Regions from separate parts of the Streptomyces sp. NPDC022910 genome, predicted to be linked through region 2. Evidence: riboswitches for the same ligand, from Rfam matches in the RefSeq annotation. Region 2 holds a riboswitch; each other region holds the start of a gene.
What was found. A riboswitch is a leader RNA that binds a small molecule or an ion and turns the genes downstream of it on or off. The one in region 2 is predicted to bind cyclic di-AMP.
Positions count from the first base shown of each region.

Region 1: linked by a shared signal. The riboswitch ahead of ACZ3TS_RS27090 (M23 family metallopeptidase) and the one ahead of ACZ3TS_RS16835 (transglycosylase SLT domain-containing protein) in region 2 are both predicted to bind cyclic di-AMP.
Region 3: linked by a shared signal. The riboswitch ahead of ACZ3TS_RS00725 (C40 family peptidase) and the one ahead of ACZ3TS_RS16835 (transglycosylase SLT domain-containing protein) in region 2 are both predicted to bind cyclic di-AMP.

Region 1 covers NZ_JBVHHL010000032.1:67,787-77,617, forward strand. The annotation lists gene ACZ3TS_RS27065 (MBL fold metallo-hydrolase) at 1-275, opposite strand, end outside; gene ACZ3TS_RS27070 (carboxymuconolactone decarboxylase family protein) at 467-1,051, shown strand; gene ACZ3TS_RS27075 (Glu/Leu/Phe/Val dehydrogenase dimerization domain-containing protein) at 1,137-2,327, shown strand; gene ACZ3TS_RS27080 (TetR/AcrR family transcriptional regulator) at 2,342-2,962, shown strand; gene ACZ3TS_RS27085 (SGNH/GDSL hydrolase family protein) at 3,283-4,068, opposite strand; gene ACZ3TS_RS27090 (M23 family metallopeptidase) at 4,332-5,204, opposite strand; cyclic di-AMP (ydaO/yuaA leader) riboswitch at 5,209-5,365, opposite strand; gene ACZ3TS_RS27095 (alpha-galactosidase) at 5,669-7,741, opposite strand; gene ACZ3TS_RS27100 (tyrosine-protein phosphatase) at 7,935-8,732, shown strand; gene ACZ3TS_RS27105 (DUF6126 family protein) at 8,769-8,879, opposite strand; gene ACZ3TS_RS27110 (helix-turn-helix domain-containing protein) at 8,915-9,532, opposite strand; gene ACZ3TS_RS27115 (aspartate aminotransferase family protein) at 9,605-9,831, opposite strand, start outside.
Region 2 covers NZ_JBVHHL010000015.1:33,490-43,320, forward strand. The annotation lists gene ACZ3TS_RS16825 (polyprenyl synthetase family protein) at 44-1,054, opposite strand; gene ACZ3TS_RS16830 (CocE/NonD family hydrolase) at 1,533-3,524, shown strand; cyclic di-AMP (ydaO/yuaA leader) riboswitch at 3,868-4,067, shown strand; gene ACZ3TS_RS16835 (transglycosylase SLT domain-containing protein) at 4,072-4,578, shown strand; gene ACZ3TS_RS16840 (HAD family hydrolase) at 4,680-5,492, opposite strand; gene ACZ3TS_RS16845 (FAD-dependent oxidoreductase) at 6,092-7,294, opposite strand; gene ACZ3TS_RS16850 (carboxylate--amine ligase) at 7,350-8,618, opposite strand; gene fahA (fumarylacetoacetase) at 8,840-9,831, shown strand, end outside.
Region 3 covers NZ_JBVHHL010000001.1:129,300-138,366, forward strand. The annotation lists gene bioD (dethiobiotin synthase) at 1-655, opposite strand, end outside; gene ACZ3TS_RS00690 (adenosylmethionine--8-amino-7-oxononanoate transaminase) at 657-1,937, opposite strand; gene bioB (biotin synthase BioB) at 1,930-3,117, opposite strand; gene ACZ3TS_RS00700 (8-amino-7-oxononanoate synthase) at 3,264-4,391, shown strand; gene ACZ3TS_RS00705 (DUF397 domain-containing protein) at 4,533-4,757, opposite strand; gene ACZ3TS_RS00710 (helix-turn-helix domain-containing protein) at 4,767-5,627, opposite strand; gene ACZ3TS_RS00715 (ATP-binding protein) at 5,878-6,336, shown strand; gene ACZ3TS_RS00720 (DUF6328 family protein) at 6,445-6,981, opposite strand; gene ACZ3TS_RS00725 (C40 family peptidase) at 7,061-7,534, opposite strand; cyclic di-AMP (ydaO/yuaA leader) riboswitch at 7,538-7,733, opposite strand; gene ACZ3TS_RS00730 (hypothetical protein) at 8,095-8,397, opposite strand; gene ACZ3TS_RS00735 (ATP-dependent Clp protease proteolytic subunit) at 8,405-9,040, opposite strand.

The DNA of each region.
Region 1 (9,831 bases), on a different contig from region 2:
GGCTCGGCCAGATCGGCGTACGTCGTCGCGTGCACCGGCACGGTGCCTGTCGGGGCGCGGCGGACACGGGACTCCTTACGGAAGAAGCCCTTCGCCAGCTCCAGCGTGGAGCCACCCGAAGGGCGGGTCCGGGTGCCCTCCGGGTTCACGAAGACGCCGTTCGCGAAGTGCGGCGATCTACGGATGCGCGCCAGGCGCTCCCCGCTCGGATCCGCGCCGAAGGCGGCGGGCCGCAGGGCGTGGAGCCCGGCGCTCAGGGAACGGGAAGCGGTCACGGAACCTCCAGGGAGTCGGTGAGGCCTTCCATTATGGTCGGCCCTTCTGACAGCGCCGGGGCGGCCGTGCCACAACGCGATGTCCCGGCACACAGCGCGGCGTGCGGGCCTGGATGTCACATTCGCCGGGCGCCGGTCCGTCGTACCCGTGAGGGCACACGAAGGGAGCGCCCGGGAACGACGCACCGGAGGTGGCCCGTATCTCCCTAACCCCGCGCCGCACGCTCTTCTTCCGCGTCGTGGAGTGGTATTCGAAGAAGACCTACGGCAAGGTTCTCGACCCCGGCAGGGCGCTCGCCCATCAACCACGCGTGCTCTGGGCCGATCTGCGCTTCGAGCGGTCGGTGGCGAAGTGGAATCGGCTCGACGCGGATCTGAAGGCGCTGGCCGAGATGGCGGCGGCCGCGTCGATCGGCTGCTCCTGGTGCACGGACTTCGGCTACTGGGTGAGCCGGGAACGCGGCATGGCCCGCGAGAAGCTGGCCGACGTGCCGCGCTGGCGCGACAGCGACGTGTACACGGAACTGGAGCGCGACGTCATGGAGTACGCCGAGGCGATGACGGCCACCCCGCCCGCCGTCGACGACGACCTCGCCGCCCGGCTCGTCGCCCGGCTGGGCGAGCCCGCCTTCGTGGAGCTGACGGCGATGGTGGCGGTGGAGAATCTGCGCTCGCGCGTCAACTCGGCTCTGGGCCTGACGAGTCAGGGCTTCAAGGACCTCTGCGACGTGCAGCGGGTGCAGGAACGGACGGCCTCTGTGGATCAGAGCCGGTAGCCGTCACCCGGAGTGCTTCCGGGACCCGGCTCAGCCCGGCGGCACCGCGCCAGGTAACTGAATCGCTGTTCAGTACAGTGGGCCCATGACCACCGATCGGGACACTCCCCTCATGACACTCGTCTGGACCGACCACGTCACCGGCCGACGGGGCTATCTCGTCGTCGACCGCCTCGTCCGGGGCGTCGCCAGCGGCGGGCTGCGGATGCGCCCGGGCTGCACGCTGGACGAGGTCGCGGGGCTGGCCCGTGGCATGACCATGAAGGAGGCGCTGCACTACAACCCCGCGGGCCGGTACGTCCCGCTGGGCGGCGCCAAGGGCGGCATCGACTGCGACCCCCGGGCCCCGGAGGCGTACGACGTCCTCGTGCGCTATCTGCGGGCGATGAGGCCGTACATCGAGACGGTCTGGACGACCGGGGAAGACCTGGGGCTGACCCAGGAACTGGTGGACCGGGCGGCCTCCGAGGCGGGACTTGTGTCATCGGTGCAGGCCGTGTATCCGCTCCTCGACGACGAGGCGGCGGCCCGCAAGCGGCTCGCGGACGCCTTCGCCGTGGAGGTCGCCGGAGTCGGGCTGGACGGGCTGGTCGGCGGGTGCGGGGTCGCCGAGTCGATACTGACCGCCCTGGACCGGGCAGGCGTGCCGTATGCGGGCACCCGCGTGGCCCTGCAGGGATTCGGCACCATGGGCGGGGCCACGGCGCGGTTCCTGGCCTGCGCGGGACTGGCCGTCGTCGCGGTCGCCGATGTCAAGGGCACCATCGCCAACCCTGACGGGCTCGACGTCGAGGCGTTGCTCGCCGCGCGCGACGCGTACGGCACGGTGGACCGCGGCGTGCTGCGCCCCGGTGACCGTGAACTACCGGGCGACGCCTGGCTGTCGGCCGAGGCGGAGGTGCTGGTGCCGGCGGCCGTCTCGTACGCCGTCGACACCGTGAACCAGACGGGGATCGGCGCGCGGTGGATCGTCGAGGCGGCGAACATGCCGGTGCTTCCCGAGGCGGAGGTCCTGCTCGCCGCACGCGGGGTGACCGTGCTGCCGGACGTGGTGGTCAACTCCGGGACGAACGCCTGGTGGTGGTGGACGCTGTTCGGCGACATAGGTGCCGACGCCGAGGAGGCTTTCGCCTACACCAGGCGCTCCATGCGGGCCCTGGTCGGCCTGATGCTGGACCGGGCGGAGGCCGACGGTACGAGCCCTCGGACGGCCGCGCACGCTCTGGTTGCCGACCGCCTGCCGGTGATCGCGGAACGGTTCGGCTGGTACCGGTGACATAGGGTTGCGGCGTGACGAGGGTGCGGTTGAGCGTGGCCCAGCGGCGTGAGGAGCTGCTGCGGGCCGCCGTCGAGCAGATCGAGGCGCGAGGCGTGGCGGCGGTGCGGATCGCCGACGTGGCCTCGGCGCTCGGGGTGAGCAACGCGCTGGTGCTGTACCACTTCTCGACCAAGGAGAAGCTGGTCGCGGAGGCGTTCGCGTACGCCGCCGAGGACGATCTCGGACATCTGCGCAAGCTGCTCGGCCGCCGTACGTCGGCACTGCGCCGCCTCAGGTCCGCCGTCCGCTGGTACGCGCCGACCGGGCAGGCCAAGGGCTGGCGGCTGTGGATCGAGGGCTGGGCGGCGGCACTGCGCGAGCCTGCGCTGCGGGAGGTCACGCGGGACCTCGACCGGCAGTGGAAGGCCGCGATCACCGAGGTCTTGGCGGAGGGAGTGGCCGCGGGCGAGTTCCACTGCGCCGACCCGGCGGGCACCGCACTGCGGCTGACCGCGCTGCTCGACGGGCTCGCCGTGCAGATGACGGCGTACGAGGGCACGGTGTCGCGGGCGCGTGCACAGGAGTGGGTCGACGAGGCACTCGCCCGCGAACTGGGCATGGCACGCGCGGGGTTGACGGCGACCAAAGGCTGACCGGGTGCCCCGGGAAGACCGGCGGACCGACGCCCGCATGGCGCAGGGCGCCTCGGGGAGTGGGCGGACGCCCGTGTGCCCGGGAAACAGGAGCGGCTCGCCCGCCCTCGACGGAGGGCAGGGACCAGGGACAGCGAAGGTCCTGCTTCCGCGTCACCTCGCCAACCAGAAAGCCGTGACGTCCCGCCCGCCCGGGGAAGACCCTCGACGGGCGAGGCCGGGATCAGCCTCGAGACCAGTACGGCGCGACACTCCGCACGACCGCAGGAACCAGGCGGCCCGGGCGCGTGGCCCGGGCCGTACCCGATGAGCGGTCCTGTTCAGACCGCCTGCGCTATCCGCATCTTGATGTCGTCCGGCGACAGGGTGCCCTTCGCCACGACGCGGTCACCGGAGGACTCGCCGCGCAGCCGGCGCCCGATCCACGGGACCAGGTGCTCGCGCGCCCAGTGGATGTCGTCGCGCCGCACCTCCAGCGTGCCGCGCGGCGGCAGCGGCGGCCACGGCTGGTCCGGGTCGGCCGGTACCTCGATGCCGAGCACCTGGCCCGCCCTCAGGGCGACCCGGGTGTGGCCCTCGGGCGAGAGGTGGAGACGGTCACCGTCCCAGGCGCGCCGGTCCTGCACGGTCTTCAGCGACCACAGATCGAGGACCGGGCAGCCGTACCGGTCGGCGATCGCCCGGACGTGCCCGTTGTAGGTGGCGATCTTCCCGCGCAGATGCTTGAGGACAGGGACGCCACGGGTGTCGAAGCCGGTCGTCACCAGCACGGTGCCGACGACGGAGGTGAGGTCGGCGACGGCCCGCTCGAAGCGCTCGGCGACCTCGTCGGGGTCGGTGCCCGGCCGGATGATGTCGTTGCCGCCCGCGCAGAACGAGACCATGTCCGGCGCGAGTTCGATGGCCTTCGGAAGCTGGTCCGCGACGATCTGGTCCAGCAGTTTGCCGCGCACGGCAAGGTTCGTGTACTTGAAGTCGCCTTCGGGACGCCGGTCGGCGAGGAGCACCGCGAACCGGTCGGCCCAGCCGACGAACTGCCCGTCGGGGCCGGGGTCGCCGACGCCCTCGGTGAAGCTGTCCCCCACCGCTACGTACGACCCGATCACTGATCTGTTGTCATTCTTCGAATCGTCTGCCACGTCGGCCCATGATTCACCTTGGGATGTGAGCTACGCGACCGTAGGAAAGGGTTGACGGACGGTGAGATAAACCACTCGCCGAATGCGATCCGATCCGGAATAACCCTCCGATCAGGGGTGTTCGGGTGAGCCACCGGACGTGGGGCCGGCGCGGCGGAACGGCAACGCCGGAGGCCGGACCCCCGGGAACGGGGGTCCGGCCTCCCGAAGGCGGCGGGCGGCCGACGGCGTCAGCCGACACTCAGGCCGTGGGAGCGCAGGTAGGCGACCGGGTCCACGTCGGAGCCGTAGTCCGGGGTCGTGCGGATCTCGAAGTGCAGGTGCGGTCCGGTGACGTTGCCGGTCGCGCCGGACAAGCCTATCTGCTGACCCGGGGTCACGGCCTGGCCCCCGGCGACGGAGATCTGCGACAGGTGGGCGTACTGCGCGTAGTAGCCGTCGGCGAGCTTGATGACGACCTGGTTGCCGTACGCACCGCTCCAGCCGGCCGAGACGACCGTCCCCGCGGCGATGGCCTTGAGGCTGGTGCCGGTCGGGGCGATGAAGTCCACGCCGGTGTGGTATCCGCTGGACCACATGCTGCCCGCGGCGTGGTAGCCGGTGCCGATGGCGGCGGCCGCGACCGGCAGGGTGTAGCCGGTCGCGGTGGTGGTGGGCTTGGTTGCCGTCGTGGTGCTGGGCGCGGAGGCTTCGGACTCGGTGGCGGACGGGTCGGTCGTCTGCGACGCGGCGCGGTCACCGCGGAGTGCCAGCTTCAGACCCGGGTGGATCAGCGACGGGTCGGAGCCGACCACGGAGCGGTTGTCCTCGTAGAGCTTCTGCCATCCGCCGCTGACGTGCTGCTCGTCAGCGATCTTCGCGAGCCAGTCGTCGGCCTGCACCGTGTAGATCCTGGCGCCGTTCGCCCGGGCGCCGCTCTTTTCGGCGGCGACCGGAACGGAGGTGGCGGCCTTCTCGGCAGCGGATGCCGTCGGGGTGGCGGCATGGGCGCCGTTCGCCCCCATCAACGGCAGCGCGAGCGTGGCGCCGCCGGTTCCGGCGACGGCGATGGAACGGGTGAAACGCCGGGACTTGGGACGGCGGTGCTTACCCTTCGCGGGCATGGCGAATTCCTCTCCTGCGCCTGCGAGGTGAGCTGTCGGGTGCGGACTGGAGATGTCCGGCCGCGATTGCGCGCGGCTTTACCCCTAGCCGTTCCGGAGACCGGAACAGGCGACGTACCTGTGGGTCCCCCGCTCCTGCCGGGCACGGGTGAGTATGCGGGCCCCGGGCGGCGGCAGGATTAGGCGTTCCACCCGGATCGAGGGGGAACGTAAGCGACCGGGACACGCGGCCACAACCGGCCGGTTCCCGGCGCTCGGATTTCTCTTGATCCTTGGGGGAATTCCCCGTCACCCTCCGTCGATACGGGATTGCGAGCCGCTCTCAATCCCCCTGAAAAGCGCCCGAATTACGTGAACATGGCGACAACCGTACGTCACGGTTATGACCCTGCTCACGTGCTGTAATTTCAGGAGCCCTCATTCCAGAGCGAGTTGGAATGAAGGCTCCAATTCGGGCAGAACACTCAGATGCGACGCAGCCGGATAACCGTCGCATCGAAGTCGCCGTGCAGGCTGGTCGGCAGCCCGTGATGCAACAGCACGGCACCCCGGTGCACTTCGCCCGTTTCACGGCATTCATACGTCGCCGCCGGGTCGAGGCCGCGCAGCCGCAGCGGGGCGACCGGCTCGCCGTAGTGCTGCGCCTGGAGCCACGCGAGGACGACCGTCTCGTCACCGTGAACATACTGGACAGCGCTCAACCCGCCCCTCGGCGGCCGCAGTCGGTAGAGGTCGCCGCGCTGGACGACGGGGCGGATCTCCTTGTAGAGACCGACCCAGTCGCCGGCCTCCGCCAACTCCTCGTCGGTCCACGTCGTGAGGTCTCCCCCGACGCCCAGCACCCCCGCCATGGAACTCACGAACCGGAAGCGCAGCGAGCTGACTCGCCCGTTCAGCTGGGTGTTCGGGCTGTCCGTGACCCAGGCGGCCATGACCCGGGCCGGATGGATCTGACTGAAACCGTGCTGGATGGCGAGCCGGTCGAGCGGATCGGTGTTGTCTGAAGTCCACACCTCGTCCGTACGGCTCATGACACCGAGGTCGACCCGCCCGCCACCACCCGAGCAGGACTCGAAGGCGACTTTGGGGTGCGCGGCCCGCAGGCGGTCCAACAAGGCGTACAGGGCCCGCACATGGTCCACCCAGAGCCGCTGCGGGTACGGGTCCCCGGGCCAGCCGGCGTCGGTGAAGCAGCGGTTGAAGTCCCACTTCACATAGTCGATCGGGGCGCTGGAGAGGAGCCCGTCCAGCCGCTCCCACAGATACTCCTGGACGTCCTCGCGGGCGAGGTTCAGCACGAGTTGATTGCGGAATTCCGTCCGCTTTCGCCCACTCTGGTACTGCACCCAGTCAGGGTGAGCGCGGTAGAGGTCGCTGTCGGGGTTGACCATCTCGGGTTCGACCCAGATGCCGAACTGCATGCCGAGGCCGTGCACGAAGTCGGCGAGCGGCTTGAGGCCGGACGGGAAGCGGTCGGGGTTGGGCAGCCAGTCGCCGAGCCCGGCGCGGTCGCTGGTGCGGGCGCCGAACCAGCCGTCGTCGACGACGAACAGCTCGACCCCGATCTCCGCCGCCCGCCGCGCGAGCGCCTCCTGCTGCTCCTCGGAGATGTCGAACTCGGTGGCCTCCCAGGAGTTGTAGAGCACGGGCCGGTCCCGGTCGGCGTCCGGGATGACGTACGCCCGCTGGTACGCGTGCCAGGCACGGCTCGCGCCGCCGAATCCGCCGTCGCTCCACAGCCCCGCGAAGACGGGCGTGGTGTACGTCTCCCCGGCCGCCAGGCGCAGCAGGCCGGAGTCGTCGTACCCGGCCCCGCCGGTGATCTGCACGCGCGCGTCCGGGAGCTGGGCCACCGCGATCCGCCAGCTGCCCGACCAGGCGAGCGCGCAGCCGTAGACCTCGCCGTGCTCCTCGGTCGCCTCCGAGTCGAGCGCCACCCAGGGCAGGTGCTGGTGTCCCGTGTGGCCGCGGCGGCTGCCGATGACCTTCTCACCGTATGTGAGGTCGGACCGCACGAGCCGGGACTCGGCCGCCCAGCGGCCGTGCAGCTGCGACAGCCGCCAGCCCTCGCGCTCGGGCAGGGTCCAGGTCGCGGAGTCGGCACGGAGCAGTTCGACGGGGGCGGGGCCGTCGTTGGCGAGGGTCACCCAGCGCTCGACGACGTCTCCGCGCATCCGGTAGTGGAGGGTGGTGAGGAGCCCTGCGTCGCTGAACCGCAGCCGCAGCTCGTCGCCGTCGGCCTCGTACGCCTCGAACGTCCACTCGGTGCCGCGGCGCTCCTGCGTACGGACGGACAGGGCGGGGCGCACGAAGCGGGGGCCGCCCTCGACCGGGTACTCCTCGTGGCCGTCGAGCGGGGACTCGAAGGGCCAGTACCGGGGTGCGGGCAGGGCGGCGAGCGCCTCGGCGTCGGGAAGCGCGATGCGCGGGCCCCAGTGCAGATGCAGCAGTTCATCGCCGTCGGTGAGCCGCAGGGCGTAACTGCTCGCGGGCCCCGACAGCAGCCAGGTACGACGGTCAGCGCCGATTTCCAACATCAAGCCCCCACAGATCCGAACAGGTGCGATCAGGCACCGACATCATCGGGGGTGACCAGCCTCGGGGGCAACGTCTTCAGCCCGAGTTCAGCACAGCGCGCGGTATCCGATGATTGCCTGATGAACCCATGTCGTATGGTCGAAGCGCGGCCCGTCGGCGAGCAGCGCCGTCGGACGGATGGGAGGAGCCCCCGTGACGCAGCAGGTCCCGTCTACCGAGCCCGAGCTGACCGGGGTGCGCAACTTCCGTGACGTGGGCGGTCTGCCGACCGTGGACGGACGGCGCGTGCGGCAGGGAGTGATCTTCCGCAGCGGCCACCTCGCGCACGCGACGGAGAAGGACGCGGCGTTCCTCGCCTCCCTCGGCCTGCACACGATCTTCGACTTCCGCAACGGGGCGGACAAGCAGCTGGAGGGGCCGGACGTCGAGCTGCCGGGCGTGCGGAACGTCAACCTTCCACTGACCGACCCGGCGGACGGCGCCGAGTTCTGGAAGATGGTCCGCGACGGCGATCTGGAGCAGCTGCGCACCCTCCTGGCGGACGGCAAGGCCGCGGGCCGCATGGTCGCCTCGTACCGCACGATCATCAAGCAGCGCACGGCCGAGCATTCCCAGGTACTGCGCGCACTGTCCGAGGACAGCGTGCCCGCACTGATGCACTGCGCCGCGGGCAAGGACCGCGCGGGTCTGTCGATCGCCGTGACGCTCCTGGCCCTCGGGGTCGAGCGCGAGGCGATCGTCGCGGACTACCTGGAGTCCAATGCCACGCACCGCCGGTACAAGGTGCACCGCAACGGTTCGTCGCCCGACACGTACTCCCCCGAGGTGATGGAGCTCCTCAGCCCGTTGTTCGACGCGCGCGCCGAGTATCTGGCGGCTGCGATCGAGACCGTCGAGGAGACCTGGGGCGGCGTCGACGCCTACCTGGAGCAGGGGCTCGGAATCACGCCGGCGCTGCGGGAGCGGCTGCGCGCGCGACTGCTGGACTGAACGCGCCCGCTCCCGGCCGCCGGACCGGGGCCCTTCCTACTTGGCGCCCACCTCGAACAGCAGATAGATGAAGGCGGCGAAGAGGTGGCCGACGGCGATGTAGATGATCAGGCGGATCCACAGGGCCCGGGGGAACTTCTCCTCCATCACCCTGCGCTTGGGGCCGGTCTCCGGTTGCTCGCTCATGGTGTTTCTCCTGGGATGGGACCGAGGCAGAGCGTGGCGGTCGGGCTCTGCAACAGGGTGTGGACGAAGAGCAGCTCGGTGCCGCCGTGGTCGGCGGCCGCGAGGCGGTGCGGGGTCAGGGAGTCGAAGTGCGCGCTGTCACCGACCGCGAGCACATGCGCGGTGTCGCCCAGCCGCAGCCGCAGCCGCCCGCTCAGGACGTACAGCCACTCCTCACCGGGATGGACGCGTACGATGTCGCCCTGCGTGCCGTGCGGGATGTGGACGCGAAGGGTCTGCATGCCGCGGCCTGGTGCGCCGGCCTGCCAGTACGTCCAGCCGCCCGCCCGGGTCGGCTCCATGTCGGGGGCGCGGACGACCGCGTCCCGGTCGGCGACGGTCTCGCCGAGCAGTTCGGAGACCGTCGTACCGTAGATGCGGGCGAGCGTGAGCAGCACAGGCAGCGAGGGCTGGCGCTGCCCGGTCTCGAGCCGTGAGAGGTGCGCGGCGGAGAGCCCGGCGGTACGGGCCGCCGCCTCCAGGGTGAGCGAGGCACGGCGGCGCAGCGCACGCAGCTGCGGCGCGACGACCGGCAGATCCTCGCCCGTCCGGGACTCGTTCTGGGGAGAGCTCATGCTCCCCATTCAGCCGCAGCTTTGCCTCTATGGCAACTTTCTTGCCTCAGAGGCAAAGCCTCTCGGCCTTGGCTAGCGGTGTGCCACCGCCTGCTTGATCAGTGTCTTGCCGAAGTCCCACATCAGACCGCTGCCACTGTGCGCGTCGTCCATGACGGCGGTGAAGGCCTCCACGAACCGGTCGACGTCCTGTTCACCGATGATCAGCGGCGGGATCAGCTTGATCACCTCCAGGTGGTCACCGGAGACCTGGGTGAGGATTCGGTGCCGTTGCAGCAGCGGGACCACCACCATCTGTG
Region 2 (9,831 bases):
GCCAGGCGTGTCACAGGAGGCAGCTGTGGACGGCGGGGCGGCGTCAGCCGGCCCGGTGCACCACCGCATCGCACATTTCCACGAGGGCCGTCTTCGCGCCGCACTCCGGCAGCGGAGCCAGGGCCGAGCGGGCGTCCTCCGCATAGCGGACCGTGTCGCGGCGGGCCTGCTCCAGCGCCGGGTGGACACGCAGCCGGGCCAGGGCCTCGGCGTGGCGGGCGTCGTCCGTGAGGTCCGAGTCCAGGAGCTCGCACAGGGTGACGTCCTCGGACAGCCCCAGGCGTTCCGCGCGCTCGCGCAGGCGCAGGACCGGCAGGGTGGGGATGCCTTCGCGCAGATCCGTGCCGGGCGTCTTCCCGGACTCGCGCGAGTCCGAGGCGATGTCCAGGACGTCGTCGGCAAGCTGGAACGCCACACCCAACCGCTCGCCGTACTGCGTCAGAACGTCCACGACCGTCTCGTCGGCACCCGACATCATCGCGCCGAAGCGGCACGCCACCGCCACCAGCGAGCCCGTCTTGCCGCCAAGGACGTCGAGGTAGTGCTCCACCGGATCACGGCCGTCCCGGGGGCCGGCCGTCTCCAGGATCTGGCCGGTGACCAGCCGCTCGAACGCCTCGGCCTGGATGCGCACCGCCTCCGGGCCGAGGTCGGCCAGGATGTGCGACGCCCTCGCGAACAGGAAGTCACCGGTGAGGACCGCGACCGAGTTGCCCCAGCGGGTGTTCGCGCTGTCCACCCCGCGCCGCACCTCGGCCTCGTCCATCACGTCGTCGTGGTACAGCGTGGCGAGATGGGTCAGCTCCACGACCACGGCCGAGGGCACGACCCCGGGCGCGTAAGGATCGCCGAACTGCGCCGCGAGCATCACGAGCAACGGCCGGAACCGCTTGCCGCCCGCGCGCACGAGATGCTGCGCGGCCTCCGTGATGAAGGGCACCTCGCTCTTGGTGGCGTCGAGCAACCCTTCCTCGACAGCGGCCAATCCGGCCTGGACATCGGCCTCCAGAGCCTGGTCCCGCACGCTCAGCCCGAACGGCCCGACGACGGTCACGTGGGGTCTCCTGTCTGCGACGTCTGCTGACGATCACACGGTCGGTCTCAAGGACGGTCACTTGGTCGATGGCGTTGCCTGTCGACGTGGCTCATCGAGTTTGTCGATCTGTCGCCGCCATCACTCAAGTCAGCGTATCCGGTCGGGTTTCGATCACAGCGAGCGCCCACTGTTCCAGGCCGGGCGGTATCGGATCACGAACGGTATGTTCTTGATCAGGCGATACGAACAGACATTCATCGACATAACGGAAAAGCGCCTCTCGCAGCCGGTACCGGCCCCTGATGTCCTTCCGCGTACCCCGCCGGACGCATCCCATCGGGACGTGTGTCCCCAGGCCGTACGCATGTCCCCGGCCGTACGCACCGGCCGCCGTCACCCGGCCGGGCGCAGACAGGGGCACCGGTCCTCGCTTCCCGCGTCCGCCGCGACACACCGGTCCACTACGGACGCCGTCGAGGAGTCGGAGGTCACGCGCATGCACATCCGTACGTCCTTCCCCCACGAGACGACTCACGGCGACTTCTGGATCCCGCTCCAGGACGGCATGCGTCTGTACGCGCGCGCGTGGCGTCCGCTGACCGGGGAGCCCGTCCCGGCCCTCCTCGAGTACCTCCCCTGCCGCCTCGGCGACTCGACCGCGCCCCGCGACTGGCAGCGGCACCCCTGGTACGCGGGCCACGGTTACGTCTCCGTGCGCGTGGACGCGCGCGGACACGGCAATTCCGACGGCCTGCCGGCCGACGCGTACTCGGCAACCGCGCCGTCCGACGGAGTCGAGGTCGTCGAGTGGCTGGCGGCACAGCCCTGGTGCGACGGACGGGTGGGCATGTTCGGCATCGGCCGGGGCGGCCTCGCCTCCCTTCGGGTCGCGGCCCTCGCGCCCGAGCCGCTCAGGGCGGTCGTCGCGGTCTGCGCCACGGATGACGGCTGGGACAACGACGTGCCCCACCTGGGCGCTTCCGCCCTCGCCGCCGGCCTGCCCGCCCGGGCGGCGGCGCTGCTCGCTCTCGTGGCCCGTCCGCCGGACCCGGCGCACGTGGGCACGGTGTGGCGGGACGTCTGGGCCAGGCGCCTGGAGGCGCTGGACCCGCTCGTCCACGCCTGGCCGGCCCACCCGGCGTGGGACGACCACCGGCGACACGGCGACATCCGGGAGGACCACGGCGCGCTCCGGGCGGCCGTGCTCGCGGTGGGCGGCTGGCACGACCCGTACCGGGACACCGTGCTCGGGCTCGTGGAGCACCTTCCGGCCGATCGCGTCCGCGGTCTGATCGGGCCGTGGGCACACCAGTACCCGGACCACGGTCTGCCGGGCCCGGCGATCGGCTTCCTCCAGGAGACGCTCCGCTGGTGGGACCACTGGCTCAAGGACAAGGACACGGGGGTCATGGCGGAGCCGTCGCTGCGGGCGTACATCAGCACCCCGCACCCTCCGGCGACGAGGTACGACGTGCTTCCGGGCCGCTGGGTCGGCGAGCCGTCCTGGCCGTCACCGAACGTCACCCGGGTCTCGTACACGCTCCGGGGTGCGCCCGTACCCGTCCGGTCCCCGATGCACACCGGCCTCGACGCGGGCGGCTTCGTCGCCCGCGGCGACGAAGCCGGCCTGCCTCCCGACCAGCGCGAGGAGGACGCGAGGTCGGTGTGCTTCGAGTTCGAGGCGGCCGAGGAGACCTGGGTACTGGGGCGGCCGAGGGTGCGGCTGCGGCTGACCTGTCCCGTGCCGCGCGGTCAAGTGGTCGCCCGCCTCTGCGACGTGGCGCCCGACGGGTCGTCGACGCTGGTCAGCCGAGGGGCCCTGAACCTGTTGACACGCCGCGGCCCCGACCGGGCGGCTCCCTGGATTCCCGGGGCGACGGAGGACGTGGTGTTCGAGCTGAGCGGGATCGGCCACGCCTTCCCGCCCGGGCACCGCATCCGCCTCGCCGTCTCCTCCGCGTACTGGCCATGGCTGTGGCCCCAGCCGGGTTCGGAGGCCGGCTTCACGCTGGACCCGGCGGGCAGCTCGCTCGAACTACCGGTGCGGTCCCGGGAGTCGGGGCCGGACATCACCTTCGGGGAGCCGGAGCAGTCGGAGCCACTCGGCGTCAGCGACGCTGCCACGCTCGACGAACCCCGCCCGGAGCGCCTGGTGGTGCGGGACGTCGCGAGGGGCGAGTGGCTCCTGGTGGTCGACCCGCGCCACAACGGCACCCGTGTGTACCCCGACGGCCTCGAAGTCACCGAGGACGCGCTGGAGGCGTACACCATCGAGGACTCGGGCCCGCTGACCGCGCGTACCCGCTGCGACTGGTCGGTCCGGCTGCACCGTCCGGAGCGGGGATGGGACGCAAGGGTGGAGACCCACTCCGAGATCACCTGCACCGCGGCGGACTTCGTCACCTGGAACGAGGTCGTCTGCAAGGACGGCTACGAGGTGGTGTTCCACCGGACGTGGGAGGGGCGGATCTCCCGCACGGCGGGATAGACGGCGGCGCCACCCGACTGCCTATTTGCACCATGGATAGCGCAATGTCCAAGTCTCGAGCAGGCGGACTCCACTCACACCCCTGTCCATTTTGTCCGAATTGATGCCCGATTTACCTTAATTGCCAATTGTGATCCAAGTAAGGGCGAAGTGAAATGGGTCACGCGCCCGCCAGGAGAGGCACTCGGGGCGAGTCATCAACGCCCCCTTTGCAAAGGGCAAGTTGAACCCCCCTCAACAAAATTGATCATCTCCCCTATTCCCTGACGTCAGGGTCAATTGGGTCGGAGTGTGAATTCCGAGCTTGTTCCCGACATGTGCTCTCGCATACCTTCCCTTCGACCCGAGCGGAACGCCGAATCCTGCCGCCGCTCGACAACCCATCGACCCAGCACGGCAGGAGCGGGGGACCCAGGTAAGTCGCCGAACCGGACACCACGCCGGAACGGCTTGGGGTGAAGCCGTGCCTCGACACCGAGGACACGGCCGGGCACCTCCCCGCCCGAACCCGACAGCTCACCTCGCAGGCGACGGAGAGGAATGCCACATGTCCGCTTTCGCCCTGCCCGCACGCCGTCGGGACCGCCGCTCCAAGGCCGGCCGCATCACCCGTGCCCTCGCTGTCGCGGGGACCGGAGCCGCCGTTCTCGCCCTCCCGATCCTGGGTGCGACCGGCGCTTCGGCCGCCACCCCCACGGCCACGACGACCAAGGCCACCAGCGTGACGTCCCGCGCCGGCAGCCTCGACAGCTGGATCCGCCAGTCGCTGGTGATCATGCGGCAGCACGGGATCCCCGGCTCGTACAACGGCATCTACCGCAACGTGATGCGCGAGTCCTCGGGCAACCCGCGTGCCATCAACCTCTGGGACTCGAACGCCCAGAAGGGCATCCCGTCCAAGGGGCTCCTCCAGGTCATCGACCCGACCTTCCGGGCTTACCACGTGCCGGGCACGGCCTTCGACCCGTACGACCCGGTCGCGAACATCACGGCCGCGTGCAACTACGCCGCCCACCGGTACGGCTCGATCGACAACGTCAACAGCGCGTACTGAGATGTGCCCGACGGGGCCCCGTCGGCCGGGAACTCTCGACTGAGAGCTCCCGGCCGGCCCTTCGGCTTACGGACTCTCGACTGAGGACTCTCGACTGAGGGCTACCGTCCCGGGAACATTCGCTCGAGGACGACGGCGATGCCGTCGTCCTCGTTCGACGTGGTGATCTCGTCGGCGACCGCCTTGAGTTCAGGGTGGGCGTTGGCCATGGCGACGCCGTGCGCCGCCCATTCGAACATGGGGATGTCGTTGGGCATGTCCCCGAAGGCGACGGTCTCCGACGGGCTCAGGCCCAGGAATTCCGCGGCCAACGCGAGCCCCGTCGCCTTGGTGATGCCGCATGGCTGGAGTTCGACGGTGCCAGGCCCCGACATGGTGACCGTCGCCAGGGAGCCGACCGCGCCACGGGCCGCCGTCGCCAACTCGTCGTCGGACAGGGCGTGGTGGCGCAGCAGGACCTTGCTGATGGGCTCGCACCACAGGTCGTCCCGCCGCCGGACCCGCACCGCGGGCAGTGTGGGGTGCGGCATCAGGTAGCCGGGCTCGATGAGTGTGAGCCCGTGCACCCCGTCCTGGTCGACGGCCGCGTACACCTGTCCCACCTCGGCCTCGATCTTGCCGAGCGCGGTCTCGGCCAACTCCCGGTCCAGAGTGACGGAGAACAGCAGCCGGTCCGCGCCGGCGTCGTACACCTGCGCGCCCTGGCCGCACACCGCGAGCCCCCTGCCGCCGAGGTCGTCGAGCAGCGGCCGCACCCGGGGCGCCGGGCGCCCCGTCACCACGAGGTGCTGTGCGCCGGCCGCACCGGCCCGCGCCAGCGCGGCCCTTGACCGGTCGGAGAGCGTGTCGTCACCACGCAGCAGCGTTCCGTCCAGGTCAGTGGCGATGAGTGAGTATGCGAGGGGTGCGGCCATGATCAGAGAATACGGATGGAAACGCCCCAGCGGTCCAGCGTGAACCGGACGACGTCCGGTATCCCGTGCGCACCGGAAGGCGCACGGAGCCTGCGTCGCACCACGGGTTTCGGCAAACGGCCGCACCGGCCCGACATCGCTTTCCCGCCCACTGTTGAGCCCCGCACCCTCGGCCGGCTCCAGTGCCGTCCGCGTCAGGCGCCGGCCTCCAGCAGGCGGCGCCCCAGCCATGCGGGCGGCCTCCCGGAGTTCGCGTGACCGGACGACACGTAACTGCGCTTTGATCGCGGTGGGTTGCTCGGCGTACCACTCCGGTTCGTCGGTGGTGGCGACACGGCGCGTGGTGCCCGCGTCGATCGCCTCGGACCTGCCCAGGCTGCGCGGCAGCCATCGGGCGACCGCCTCGACGGGCGCGTCGACGACAACCCCGACCTCGTATGTCCGGCCCTCGGCGAGGTGTTCCTCCAGCGTCTCCATCGGACACAGACCAGGTGATGAGGCCCACGCTCCGGCGGGTGGTGATGCGGAGCGACTTCTGACCCCGGGCACACGGACCGGGTGGCGGGGGCGCGCTGTGTCGCCCCCGCACTCGCTCCGGCTCAGCCGTGTGCCGCCGCCAGGTGCTTGGCCAGCCGCGGGGACGCGAACTCCGTGCCGCACACGAAGCGCATCACCGGTCCGTACGAGGCCGCCGCCGGGAGGCCCGTGAAGTACAGACCCGGGACGGAGGACACATATCCCGCGCCGAGCTTCGGCGTGCCCCGGCTCACCGCCAGTTCCGTGCGCAGTTCGTGGCCCAGGAAGTCCATGGCGGCGATGTCCACGCGGTAGCCCGTGGCGGCGATGACATGGTCCGCGGTCAGGTCCTGCGTGCGGCCCCCGTGGGTCCGTACCGCCAGGACCGGGCTGCCGTCGGGTACGGAGGCACCGACGATACCGGCGACCTCGCGCACCTCCACCTTGCCGTCGAACCGGTCCTTCAGCCACCACGCGCCGAGCGGGCCGAGGACGCGGCGGACCAGGTAGTGGCGCGTCTGGGCCGGCAGGAAGCGGTACGGGTGCGGGTAGTAGCTCAGCGCCCACAGCGACCAGGCGCGGCCGAAGGGCGATTCGGGGCGCAGCTTCGGCTGGTTCCACGGGGGTGCGCCGAAATCGACCTTGCCCCGGCCCCGTGAGACCACGCATACGCGGGCGCCCGCCTCGGCCGCCAGCGCCGCCGTCTCCAGAGCCGACTGTCCCGCGCCGATGACCAGCAGCTCCTTGCCGGAGAACCGGGTCAGGTCGTGGTGCTGGGAACTGTGGGAGACCGGGCCCGTGGGCGTGGGTCCGTCCGCCGCCGCTCCCGCCAGCTCGGGCGGCAGATGGGCGAGGCCCGACAGTCCGGTCGCCACCACGACCGCCCGGGCGGCGAACAACTCGCCCGAGTCCAGCTTCAGCTCGAAGCCGGCGCCCCCACGGCGGTCCACGGAGACGACCCGGACCTGCTCCAGGTCGGGCACCAGCTTCTGCTGGAACCACTCCCCATATGCGATGAACGTCTCGACCGGGACGATGTCCTCGTCCGTCACCAGCCGGGGGATGCCCGCCGCGTCGCAGTAGTCGACCAGGGTGTGGCCGCGCTGCGGGGCGTCGATGTTCGAGGCGGCCGGGGTGGACTTCAGGAGCATGCCCTGCGGCATGTGGTCGCGCCAGCTCACCATCGGCTCGCCGAAGACGCGCACCGGGATACCGCGCGCCCGCAGATGGGCGGCGGTGGACAGGCCGAACGGCCCGGCACCGATGACTGCTACCGGTTGAATCACGAAGTCCCTCCCAGGACGCTACGTGCCTACTTCGTGGTGGAGCTGCCGAGCCGGGTTACCTGCCCGGACTCGTGATGCTGCCGCGGCGGTTGGTGCGCCACAGCTGATACAGGTGCTTCGCGCCCGGCCGCACGAAGCGCGCGAGCATCGTGAAGAACGGCCGCAGGTCGTCACCCGCGAGCCAGGCGAGTTCCGTACCGCTCGCGCGGGCCGGCGCGTGCGGCGTCGTATAGCCGCTGCGACGGTAGGCGAACAGGGCGGCCAGGTCGATGTTCTCCACGATGTAGCGGTGGCCGGCGCACTGTTCCCCCTCCGGGACGGCGCGGCCGGTCAGATCCAGGTGCATGGCGCGGACGACGTCCACCCCCGACTCGTTCTCGAAGAGCCGGAACTGGGCGCCCATGCGCGGGTTGAAGTCGAGCAGTTTGTACTGACCGTCGCGGCGGTCGAAGCGCAGGTCGAGGTCGACGATTCCGGTGAAGCCGACCTGTTTGATGAAACGCGCGGCGAGGTCGGCGAGTTCCGGATTGTCCACGACGTACGCATTGGCCGTCATGCCCGCGTGCGGCGGCCACGAGCGCACCTTGACACCGGTGAACATGGCGAGCGGGGTCGAGTCCTGGTCGAAGTACGCGTGCACGATCCAGTCCTCGGCGTCCTGCCGCGGCAGGTACTCCTGGAGGATCACTCCGGGGTGTTCGCCCCAGTCGCGGGCCAGCGTCAGCAGGCCCGCGCGGGTGGCGATCTTCGTCGTCCCGTTCACGGCGGGCTGCTTGCGCCGTACGAAGGCCTCGCGATTCTTGGCCACCAGCGGGAAGCGCGCCTTCTCTGCGAAGGCGACGATGTCGTCGTACGACTGCGGGAAGGCGGCCGCCGGGCTGGGGATGCCGTGTTCCACGCACAGTTCGTGCAGACCCTGCTTGCTGGCGAGGCGGCGCGGGAGCTTGGCGTCCACCTTCGGGAAAAGGAAGGGACCGCCCAGGATGTCCTGGTGCTCCGCGATCAGGACCGCGGCCTCCTCGTCGGTGGGGACGAGGACGGTGGGCCGGCCGATGCGGCGGCCGATGCGCAGCAAGCCCTCCACGAGCCGCTCCGGTTCCTCCGTCCCGGTGGTCGGCCACGGGAAGGCGCGCCGCAGATAGCGGGAGACCGCGGCCGGCGTGTAACGGTCCTCGGTGATCGCATACATCGGTACTCCGAGCCGGCCCAGGCTGCGGATGGCGCCCACCCCGCCGTGGTGCAGCGGATAGTCGCCGAATTTCACGATGAGCCCCGGTACGTCGCGGTCCGCGTCGAACGGCACGCTGCCGGTGCTCCTGGCCACGGGTCCCCCCACGTGTCCCCCCTATGGACCGGACCCACCCCGTCCGTGTCCCTAAAGGACGCTAAGCCGGAATTAGCCCCTCCGACAAGGTCTATTCGGACATTGCGAACTCTTTAGACACTGCCCAGACAGGCAACTGGCCCGTAACGTGTGCGGCGACCACATGGAACACGCTCCCATGCACGGCACATCTGAAGCGCACGAAAGAGAGGCAGCATCCGATGCCCCCCTTCGACGTCCCCGAGGGCGACCCCTTCGGCCCGCACAACCTCCCCTATGGGGTGTTCTCGCCCACCGGTTCCGACGAGCGGAGTGTCGGCGTCCGCCTGGGCGACCACGTGCTCGACGCGGGCGCGGCGGCGCGGGCGCTCGGCTCCCCGTACGCCTCCCTGCTGGCACGGCCGTTCCTGGGCCCGCTGCTGGCCGCCGGCCGCACCGCCTGGTCGGACGTGCGCCGGGCGCTGACCGCGTGGGTGACGGTGCCCGCCCACCGGGAGACCGTCGAGCCCCTCCTGCACCCGCTGTCCGAGGTGACCCTGCACCTGCCCTTCGAGGTCGCGGACTACGTCGACTTCTATGCCTCCGAGAACCACGCCCGCAATGTCGGGCAGATTTTCCGCCCGGACGCGGCGGACTCCCTGACCCCCAACTGGAAGCACCTGCCGATCGGCTACCACGGCAGGTCAGGCACGGTGGTGGTGTCGGGCACCGACGTCGTACGTCCGCAGGGTCAGCGCAAGGCACCCACGGACCCGGAGCCGGTCTTCGGGCCCTCCGTCCGTCTGGACATCGAGGCGGAGGTGGGATTCGTGGTGGGCGTGCCGTCGGAGTTGGGTCGGCCGGTCCCGCTGTCGGCCTTCCGCGACCATGTGTTCGGTCTCTGCCTGCTCAACGACTGGTCGGCGCGGGACATCCAGGCCTGGGAATATGTGCCGCTCGGACCGTTCCTCGGCAAGTCGTTCGCCACGTCCGTCTCGGCGTGGATCACCCCTCTGGACGCGCTGGAGGAGGCACGGGTGGCGCCGCCGGAGCGCACGCACGCGCTGCTGCCCTACCTGGACGACTCACAGGAGGAACCTACGGGCTACGACCTGCGTATCTCCGTGGCGGTCAACGGGCATGTGGTGTCCGAGCCTCCGTTCTCGACGATGTACTGGACAGCGGCGCAGCAGTTGGCACACATGACGGTGAACGGGGCGTCCCTGCGAACGGG
Region 3 (9,067 bases), on a different contig from region 2:
GCCAGCCGGGTGCCGCGGCACGGAAGGCGGCGGGCGCGCAGGCCCCGGCTCCCGTGGGCAGCGCGCCGAGCAGGGGCGCCTCGGTCACCTCCGGAAGGTCCGCGAGGTTGCACCGCGAGGCGAGATCGGGGGCATCGGGCCAGCTGCCGATGACCACGCCCGTCAAGTCCACTTTCCGGTGCCGCAGTTCGCGCGCCGTCAGCTCGCTCGCGTTGAGTGTGCCGAGGCCCGCCGGCGCGACCACCAGCACAGGTGCAGCCAGCAGCCGCGCCGCGTCCGCCAGGGTGCCGCCCTCGTCGTCGAACCGTACGAGCAGCCCGCCCGCACCCTCGACGAGCACGAGGTCGTGTTCGACGGCCAGTTCGGCGGCCGCCTCCGCAATCTCGTGCGGCCGCACGGGCGGCATACCTGCCCGCCGTGCCGCCGTGGCGGGCGCCAACGGCTCGGGGTACCGGGCGAGTTCACGCCTCGTCACGGCGCCCGAGAGCCGGGCCACCTCATCGGCGTCCCCGTGCTCGTCGGGCCCCACACCCGTCTGCGCGGGCTTGAGGACGGCCACCGAGCGCCCGGCGGCGACCGCGACCACCGCGACGGCAGCAGTCGTGATTGTCTTGCCGACCTCCGTGCCGGTCCCTGTGATCACCAGTACCGACATGTCAGCCTTCCCGTGCCGCCGCGCACACCGCGCGCGCGATCCGTGCCACGTCCGCGTCCCCCGTCACGTACGGGGGCATCGTGTAGACGAGGTCGCGGAACGGGCGCAGCCACACGCCCTCGCGCATCGCGGCCCGCGTCGCCGCCTCCATGTCGACCTCGTGGTCGAGCTGGACGACCCCGATGGCACCGAGGACCCGCACCTCGCGCACCCCCGGCACGGCCGCCGCCTGAGCGAGCCCATCCCTGAGGCCCGTCTCGATCCGCTTGACCTCCGACTGCCAGTCCTGGCCGAGCAGCAGTCCGATGGAGGCGCAGGCCACGGCCGCCGCCAGGGGGTTGCCCATGAAGGTGGGGCCGTGCGCGAGCACCGGCACAGCGCCGCCGGAGATCCCGTCGGCCACCCGCGGCGTGCACAGTGTCGCCGCCATGGTCATATAGCCGCCGGTCAGCGCCTTGCCCACACACATCACATCCGGCGTCACCGCCGCGTGGTCCGCGGCGAACAGCGCGCCCGTGCGCCCGAACCCGGTGGCGATCTCGTCGAACACGAGCAGCACGTCGTGCGCGTCGCACGCCTCTCGCAGTACCCGCAGATACGCGGGGGAGTGGAAGCGCATCCCGCCCGCGCCCTGCACCACCGGCTCCACGATCACCGCTGCGAGCTCGTCCGCGTGCCGCTCGACCGTCGCGCGCAACCGCTCGGCGTAGGACTCCTCGTAGACGGCCGGTGGCGCCTCCTCGAACACCTGGCGGGGCAGGACGCCCCGCCACAGCTCGTGCATACCCCCGTCGGGGTCGCACACCGACATCGGGTGCCAGGTGTCGCCGTGGTATCCGCCGCGCCAGGTCAGCAGCCGCTGCTTGGCGGGGCGGCCGAGCGAACGCCAGTACTGCAGGCACATCTTGACCGCGACCTCGACCGAGACCGAGCCGGAGTCCGCGAGGAACACATGCTCGAGACCTTCGGGTGACATGTCGACAAGGAGCTTCGCGAGTCGGACGGCGGGCTCGTGGGTGAGCCCCCCGAACATCACATGGCTCATCCGCGCCAACTGTTCGCGCGCGGCCTCGTTGAGCACCGGGTGGTTGTAGCCGTGGATGGCCGACCACCAGGACGACATGCCGTCGACCAGTTCGCCGGAGCCGTCGGCCAGGCGCAGACGCACTCCGCTCGCGCACTCCACGACGAGCGGCTGCTGTCGGCCGGGCATGGGCCCGTACGGATGCCAGACGTGCTGCCGGTCCAGCGCCAGCAGCTCGTCCACGGCCAGGTCAGGCATTGGGCGCGAGGTCCGTTCCGGCACCCCGGCGGCGTACGGCGACCAGGTCCGTACGGGCCTCGTTGACGTGCGGCGCCGAGGCGGAACCACAGACACCGGCGCTCCCGTGGGACCCGCATCCGGCGCCTTCTCCGGACCCGCAGCCGTCGCCCCCGTGGGACCCGCAGCCACCTGCCGCCCGGTGCTGGGGCAGCGTCACCTGGTCCGTGCCCTCCACCTCGAACCCGGCGTCCGCGATCATCTCCAGGTCCGCCCTGCCCGCCTGGCCCTCGCTGGTCAGGTAGTCGCCCAGGAAGACGGAGTTGGCCAGGTGCAGGGCCAGCGGCTGCAGCGTACGGAGGTGGACCTCCCGGCCGCCCGCGATGCGCACCTCCACGTCCGGGCACACGAACCGCACCATGGCGAGGACCCGCAGACACCGCTGCGGGGTCAGGTTCCACTCCTGGGCGAGCGGGGTTCCTTCGAACGGGATCAGGAAGTTCACCGGAACGGAGTCCGGGTCGAGCTCTCGCAGCGAGAAGACGACGTCGACCAGGTCCTGATCGCTCTCGCCCATGCCCGCGATCAGTCCGGAGCAGGCCGACAGGCCGGCGGCGTGCGCCTTATGCACCGTGTCGACCCGGTCGGCGTAGGTGTGCGTGGTGGTGATGTCCCCGTAGGTCGCCTCGGACGTGTTGAGGTTGTGGTTGTAGGCGTCGGCGCCCGCGGTGCGCAGCCGCTCAGCCTGGCCGTCGGAGAGCAGACCGAGGCAGGCGCACACCTCGACGCCCTCGTTCTGCTCCTTGATGGTCCTGATGGTGTCCGAGACCCGGTCCACGTCCCGGTCGGTGGGCCCGCGGCCGCTCGCCACCAGGCAGACCCGCTTCGCCCCGCCCGCGACTCCCGCCGCCGCGGCGTCGGAGGCTTCGTCCGGCTTGAGCCAGGTGTACTTCAGGATGTCGGCCTTCGAACCGAGCCGCTGGGAACAGTAGGAACAGTCCTCGGGGCACAGGCCGGACTTCAGGTTGACGAGATAGTTGAGTTTCACCCGTCGGCCGAACCAGTGGCGGCGTACCTTGCCGGCCGCGGCCACCACATCGAGCACGTCGTCGTCGGAAGTGGCGAGGACGGCCAGAGCTTCCTCGCGGGTCGGCAGTTCGCGCCGCAGCCCCTTGTCCACCAGCGTGTTCAGCAGGTCCATGAGAGCCGATCCTGTCCTACGGGAGCGTCCTGGGCCAAGGAGAGTTCGCACAACAGACACCGTTCGACGTGTGGGTATTGCCACACCCTGGGCGGCTGGTCGTCCCGCTAGTGTCTGTGCACTGCCTACAAAAGCCCGGAGGAGCCATGGCGTTCGGCTGGATCGACGAGCAGGCGCGGGCGCGCCGCCGGGCCGGACTCGTCCGCACCCTGCGCCCCCGAGCCGCCGACTCCCCGCTCCTCGACCTCGCGAGCAACGACTACCTGGGCCTGGCCCGCCATCCCGAGATCGCCGAGGGCGCTGCGGAGGCGGCCCGTCTGTGGGGCGGCGGCTCGACCGGTTCACGGCTCGTCACCGGCACCACCGAACTGCACAGGGAACTGGAGTGCGAACTGGCTGACTTCTGCGGCTTCGAGGCGGCTCTCGTCTTCTCCTCCGGTTACACGGCCAACCTCGCGGCGGTCACCGCGCTGGCACCGCACGGCTCGCTGGTCGTCTCCGACGCGGGCAACCACGCCTCGCTCATCGACGGCTGCCGGCTCGCGCGCGGCACCACCCAGGTCGTCGCGCACGCCGACCCCGAGGCGGTCCGCAAGGCGCTCGACACTCACCGCGGACCCGCCGTCGCGGTCTCCGACACGGTGTTCTCCGTGGACGGCGACGCCGCCCCCTTGGGCGAACTGGCATCTGTGTGCCGTGCGTTCGAGGCCGGGCTCATCGTCGACGACGCGCACGGGCTCGGCGTCCTCGGGGCCGGTGGCCGTGGCGCCCCGTACGCGGCGGGCCTCGCGGGCGCGCCGGACGTGGTGGTGACGGTGACGCTGTCGAAGTCGCTGGGCAGCCAGGGCGGCGCCGTCCTCGGTCCGGCGCGTGTGATCGACCATCTGGTGAACGCGGCCCGGACCTTCATCTTCGACACCGGGCTCGCCCCGGCGGCGGCGGGCGCGGCTCTCGCGGCGCTGCGTCTGCTGCGCCGCGAGCCGGAGCGCGCCGCTCGGGCCCGCACGGTGGCGACGGCCCTGCACGCCCGCCTCACGGCCGAGGGCCATGAGGCGGTGCGGCCGGACGCCGCCGTGGTCTCCGTGCGGGCACCCTCCCCGGAACAGGCCCTACGGTGGGCGGCCGACTGCCGGGCGGCGGGGGTCGCCGTCGGCTGCTTCCGTCCGCCGTCGGTGCCCGACGGCATCTCACGGCTGCGTCTGACCGCTCGCGCCGACCTCACCGAGTGGCAGGTCGAGCGCGCCGTACGCGTGATCGGCGAGACGCGACCGTGAGTCGGCGAAACGGCCGTGCATCGCGCGTCGTACGGATGATCGCACCGACCGGTGCGATGTGGTGGAGGAGTAACCGCTACAGGAGCGACTCGGAAATCGGCTCGAAATTGGCCGATTTACGACCTGGTCGCACGAACGTGATCAGCTCAGTCCGGTCAGGAACTCCTCCCAGGCCTCGGGAGTGAAGAGCAGGGCGGGTCCGGTCACGTTCTTCGAGTCGCGCACCGCCACCAGTCCGGACCAGGGCCCCGGGCCCGGTCGGGCGGTCTCGACGCAGTTGTTCATTCCGGTACTGCGGCTGCTGCGCAGCCACCGCGCACCGTGCAGGGAGGTACTGGAAGGGACGTGCCGAGGCAGTGCTGACATGGTGCCTCCTTATGCGTCGCCGGCCAACGCGGCGATGTAATCCAACGTGTCCTCGGGTGAAAGGGCGTGGACCTGAAGGGCGTTGAAGGCCTCGCTGTAGGCCTGAAGGTCTTCTTTCCGCTCGAGGTAGAGGCTACTCGTCAAGTGGTCGAGAACGACCACATCCAGATCGGACCTGCTCGGAAATGAGAAGATAACGAAAGGTCCGGTAACGCCGATGTGTGCCCCGGCGGCGAACGGAAGGAGCTGGAGCCGCACCTGGGGCAGTCTGGCCGCGTGCAGCAGCCGCTTCAGCTGACGCGCCATGACCTCCGGCCCGCCGACCTCCCGGCGCAGCACCGCCTCGTCCAGGACGGCGCTCAGTTCCAGCGGCGGATCGGCGCGCAGCACGTCCTGCCGGGCCAGGCGCACCTCCACCAGGGCATCCAGCTTGTCGTCCTCCAGGGTGCCGACGGCGGCCCGGGTCACGGCCCGGGCGTACTCGGGCGTCTGCAGTAGACCCGGCACCACAGAGGTCTCCAGTGTGCGCATCCCGCTCGCCTGGGACTCCAGACTGATGAAATCGCGGTAGGTCGGCGGCAGCACCCCGCGGTACGCGTGCCACCAGTTCTGCCGCCCGCCGCCGTCCTCCGAGCCCGCAAGCACGAGCAGCAGTTCCCGCAGTTCGGCGTCCTTGACGCCGTAGGCGTCCAGCAGTAGACGTACGTCCGCCGGTTTGACCCCGCTGGCGCCCGTCTCGATCCGGCTCACCTTCGACTGGTGCCAGCCGACGAGGGTGGCCGCCTCACCGCTCGTGAGTCCCGCCCGGGCGCGCAGAGCGCGCAATTCGGCACCGAGTTTGCGGCGGCGTACCGCTGGTCCGTACTGCATGGCCGACTCCTTCCGCACGGCGCGCGGTTTTCACGGCGACGCTAGAGGATGGGCCCGGGTGCTGCCCAAATACGGTCGGTCGTCGGAGAGTTCACCGCTTCGAGCGACAGATATATGCATATCTCGGGGGATCGCACCCGACAGGGCCCCGGTGATGGCAGTCTGGCGCGCAGCACCAAGTCCGGGACCGTTACTCGAACCAACCGCTCCGTGTCGGACTCCGGTCCCGTGGGAAAGGGACGACGTCGCCATGGCAGACCATCAGGAAGCCTCCGTCACTCTGCCGAGCGATCCCGCCTCGGTCTCCGCCGCCAGAAAATACGTCTCAGGCGTCCTCACCGAATGGGGTATGCCGAGCGACGCCGAAGTCGCCGACGCCGTGCGACTGATCGTTTCGGAACTCGCCACCAACGCCGTGCAGCACACCTTCGGGCAGTCACCCACGTTCACGGTCGACATCGCGCTCGACCGGGACGAGTTACTGCGCATCGGTGTCACCGACAGCCACCCGCGCTTCCCCAAACGGCTGCCCGCGGCCGTACAACAGGACAACGGCCGCGGGATGGTGATCATCCGTTGGCTCGCCGCGGAGAACGGCGGCACGCTGAGCGTGCGGCCCACCCGCGAGGGCGGCAAGACGGTCGCCATCGAACTGCCGTGGGCCACGCCGGTGGAGTCGGTCACGGCGGGCGGTCAGCAAGAGCCTTGAAGCCGCGGCTGACCGCGTCCGCGCCCGCTCCGGCTCGTCCGGCACTTCCGGCCGAGGCGCGCCCGCACCCGCCCGTCGGCCGCGGACCACACAGACGCCCCTAGGGAGTCACCGGGAGCCATCCGGCGGTTCCCGGTCTCCCGCTCGTTCTGGAGCCTGAGGTGCTGTGGCGACGGCCCGCTGGACCATCCGGGGCATGAAGCGCCACAGGCCGACGCAGACCAGGAAGGTTCCCGTACCGGCGGCGACACCGGCGACGCGGCCGAGGGACACGTCCACCACGAGCAGTACCGACCCGGTGAACGCCAGGGTCAGCACCAGCAGCCCGAGCGCGGCCAGGCGGGACGAGATCCGCACGATGGCGGGCTTGAGGTTCTGCTGGAAGAGCGCGCGGTGCAGCGCGGCGGGAGCCGTGAACAGGGCCGCGGCCAGCACGGACAGCAGGAGCGTGGTGACGTACGTGACACGCTGGACGGTGTCGAGGGACGGAAAGCGCGGGGTGAACGCCAGGGTCAGCAGGAAGGCGAAGAGGATCTGCACCCCGGTCTGGGTGACGCGCAGTTCCTGCAACAGCTCGGCGAAGTTGCGGTCGGCGCGCTCCAGGGGTGTCTCGTGCCGTGCCTGGGGAGGAGGTCGGTCCGCCATGGTGAACGAGTAACCATTCCGGCCCGCCTCACGCCTCGGTGGGGGTGACGGCGTACGAGCCGTCACCCCACCGGACGGGTCAGCTGACCCGTCCGTACCAGACGCTCTTCGTCCAGATCTTCTGGAGCCTGACCACGTCTCCGGTCTTCGGCGAGTGCCAGATCTTTCCCTTCCCGGCGTAGATGCCGACGTGGTAGACGTACCGGCCCGAGTGGAAGAACACCAGGTCTCCCGCCCTGCGATGGGACGCGGAAATGTGGTGCGTCTTGTTGTACTGCGCCGCGGCCGTGCGGGGCAGTTTCTTGCCCGCCTTCTTGAACGCGTAGAGCGTGAGCCCCGAGCAGTCGAAGCGGCGCGGCCCGGTGGCGCCGTACTTGTAGGGGGATCCCTTCTTGGACGCCGCGATCTGCAGCGCCTTCGTCGCCGGAGTCGCGGCGGTCGCGTCGGTGGCGAGGCCGGGGGCCGCGATGCCGCCGCCGACGGCGGCAAGGGTGAGGGCCGAGGCCGTGCCGGCCCGGGTCAGCAGCGACGGGACACGATTGAGCGCAGTCATGCGCAACCCTTCGTCAGCCGCCTGTGAAGGATGACCTGTCGGATTCGGACTGGCGAAGTAGCCCGGCCGCTCGCGCGGCTTCACCCCAAGGACCGCCCGGATCTCTCCGGTGGCCCGCCTTGCTGGGTCCTCCACTCCTGCCGATCCACTCCTGTCGACCGGTCATCCGGGCGGCGGCAGGATTCGGCGTCCGCCCGGACCGCCCCGCCGCGGTGGCGGGGGCTTGTCGTCAGGAAGGGATCTTCACGCACCGATGTCCGAAAATCACAATGGAACCGGGGGTTTGTGGCATTACTCACCACTCACCCGTTCGGATGGACAGCCGTCCGTTCGGGGGGTGTTGAGGGGCTTGACGAGGCTCGGACCTGCACCGGAGCACGTCATTCCGGCCTGGGACCGGGCGTGTTGCGCATGATTTCCGGGCCCACGGACGGAGGAGCGTCTACTCCGACCGCGGGTCCCCCGTTTGGATCGTTTGTGTCGCGGTGGACGGGGAAGGCCCGATGCCGGAGGGCCGGACCGCCCCAACGTCCCTGTCGCTGTGGGTTGGTCACTACTCGTCAGAGTGCCGGAGGTACCGTGACGCGGGCGGCGCGGCGTTCGCCGTCGAGGACGCGGAGGGCGCGGGCGAGGGTGGGGCCGTGCAGTTCGTTCTCCCCGCGCTGGTGCATCAGCGTCAGCGCCTCGCGCAGGGCTGTTGCCTTGCTCACCAGGGCCTGGGCAGCTCTCAGTCCGCGATACGTGTCTCCGGAGTGCGCCGGGTTGATGCGGCCGAGCAGGTCGACCACGTCGAGGTAACGGTCGATCAACTCGGCCTCGGCGCGGGTCAGCGCGGGCAACGGGGGCAGTTCGGGCGGCAGCATCGGCGGCTCACCTCGCGCCCGGCGCGGTGCGCGACGCCTTGCGGCTCGGGATGATGCGGTCGACGAGTCCGTACTCCACCGCAGCCGGCGCGTCGAGGATCTTGTCCCGCTCGATGTCGGCGGCGATCCGCTCCGGGCTCTGCCCGGTGTGCCGGGCGAGCATCTCCTCCAGTCGCCTGCGGGTGCGTGTCAGTTCCTCGGCCTGGATGGCCAGGTCGGTGGCCTGCCCCTGGATGGGCTCCGGCAGGGACGGCTGGTGGATCAGCACCCGCGCTCCTGGCAGCGCGAACCGCTTGCCCGGTGTGCCCCCGGCGAGCAGGACGGCCGCGGCGGAAGCCGCCTGGCCGAGGCAGATCGTCTCCACGTCGCAACCGACGTACTGCATCGTGTCGTAGACGGCGGTCATCGCGCTGAACGTGCCGCCAGGGGAGTTGATGTACAGCGAGATGTCCCGGTCCGGGTCCAGGTACTCGAGGTGCATGAACTGCGCCATCACGTCGTTGGCCGAGGTGTCGTCGATCGGCGTCCCGAGGAACACGATCCGCTCGTCCAGCAGCTTGGCGTACGGGTCAAGGGTCCGCTGTCCGTAGCCGGTGCGTTCGGTGAACTCGGGCAGGACGTAGCGGGCGGACGGTCGGTTCATGGGCACGCGCCTCCTCGGAATCGCTCC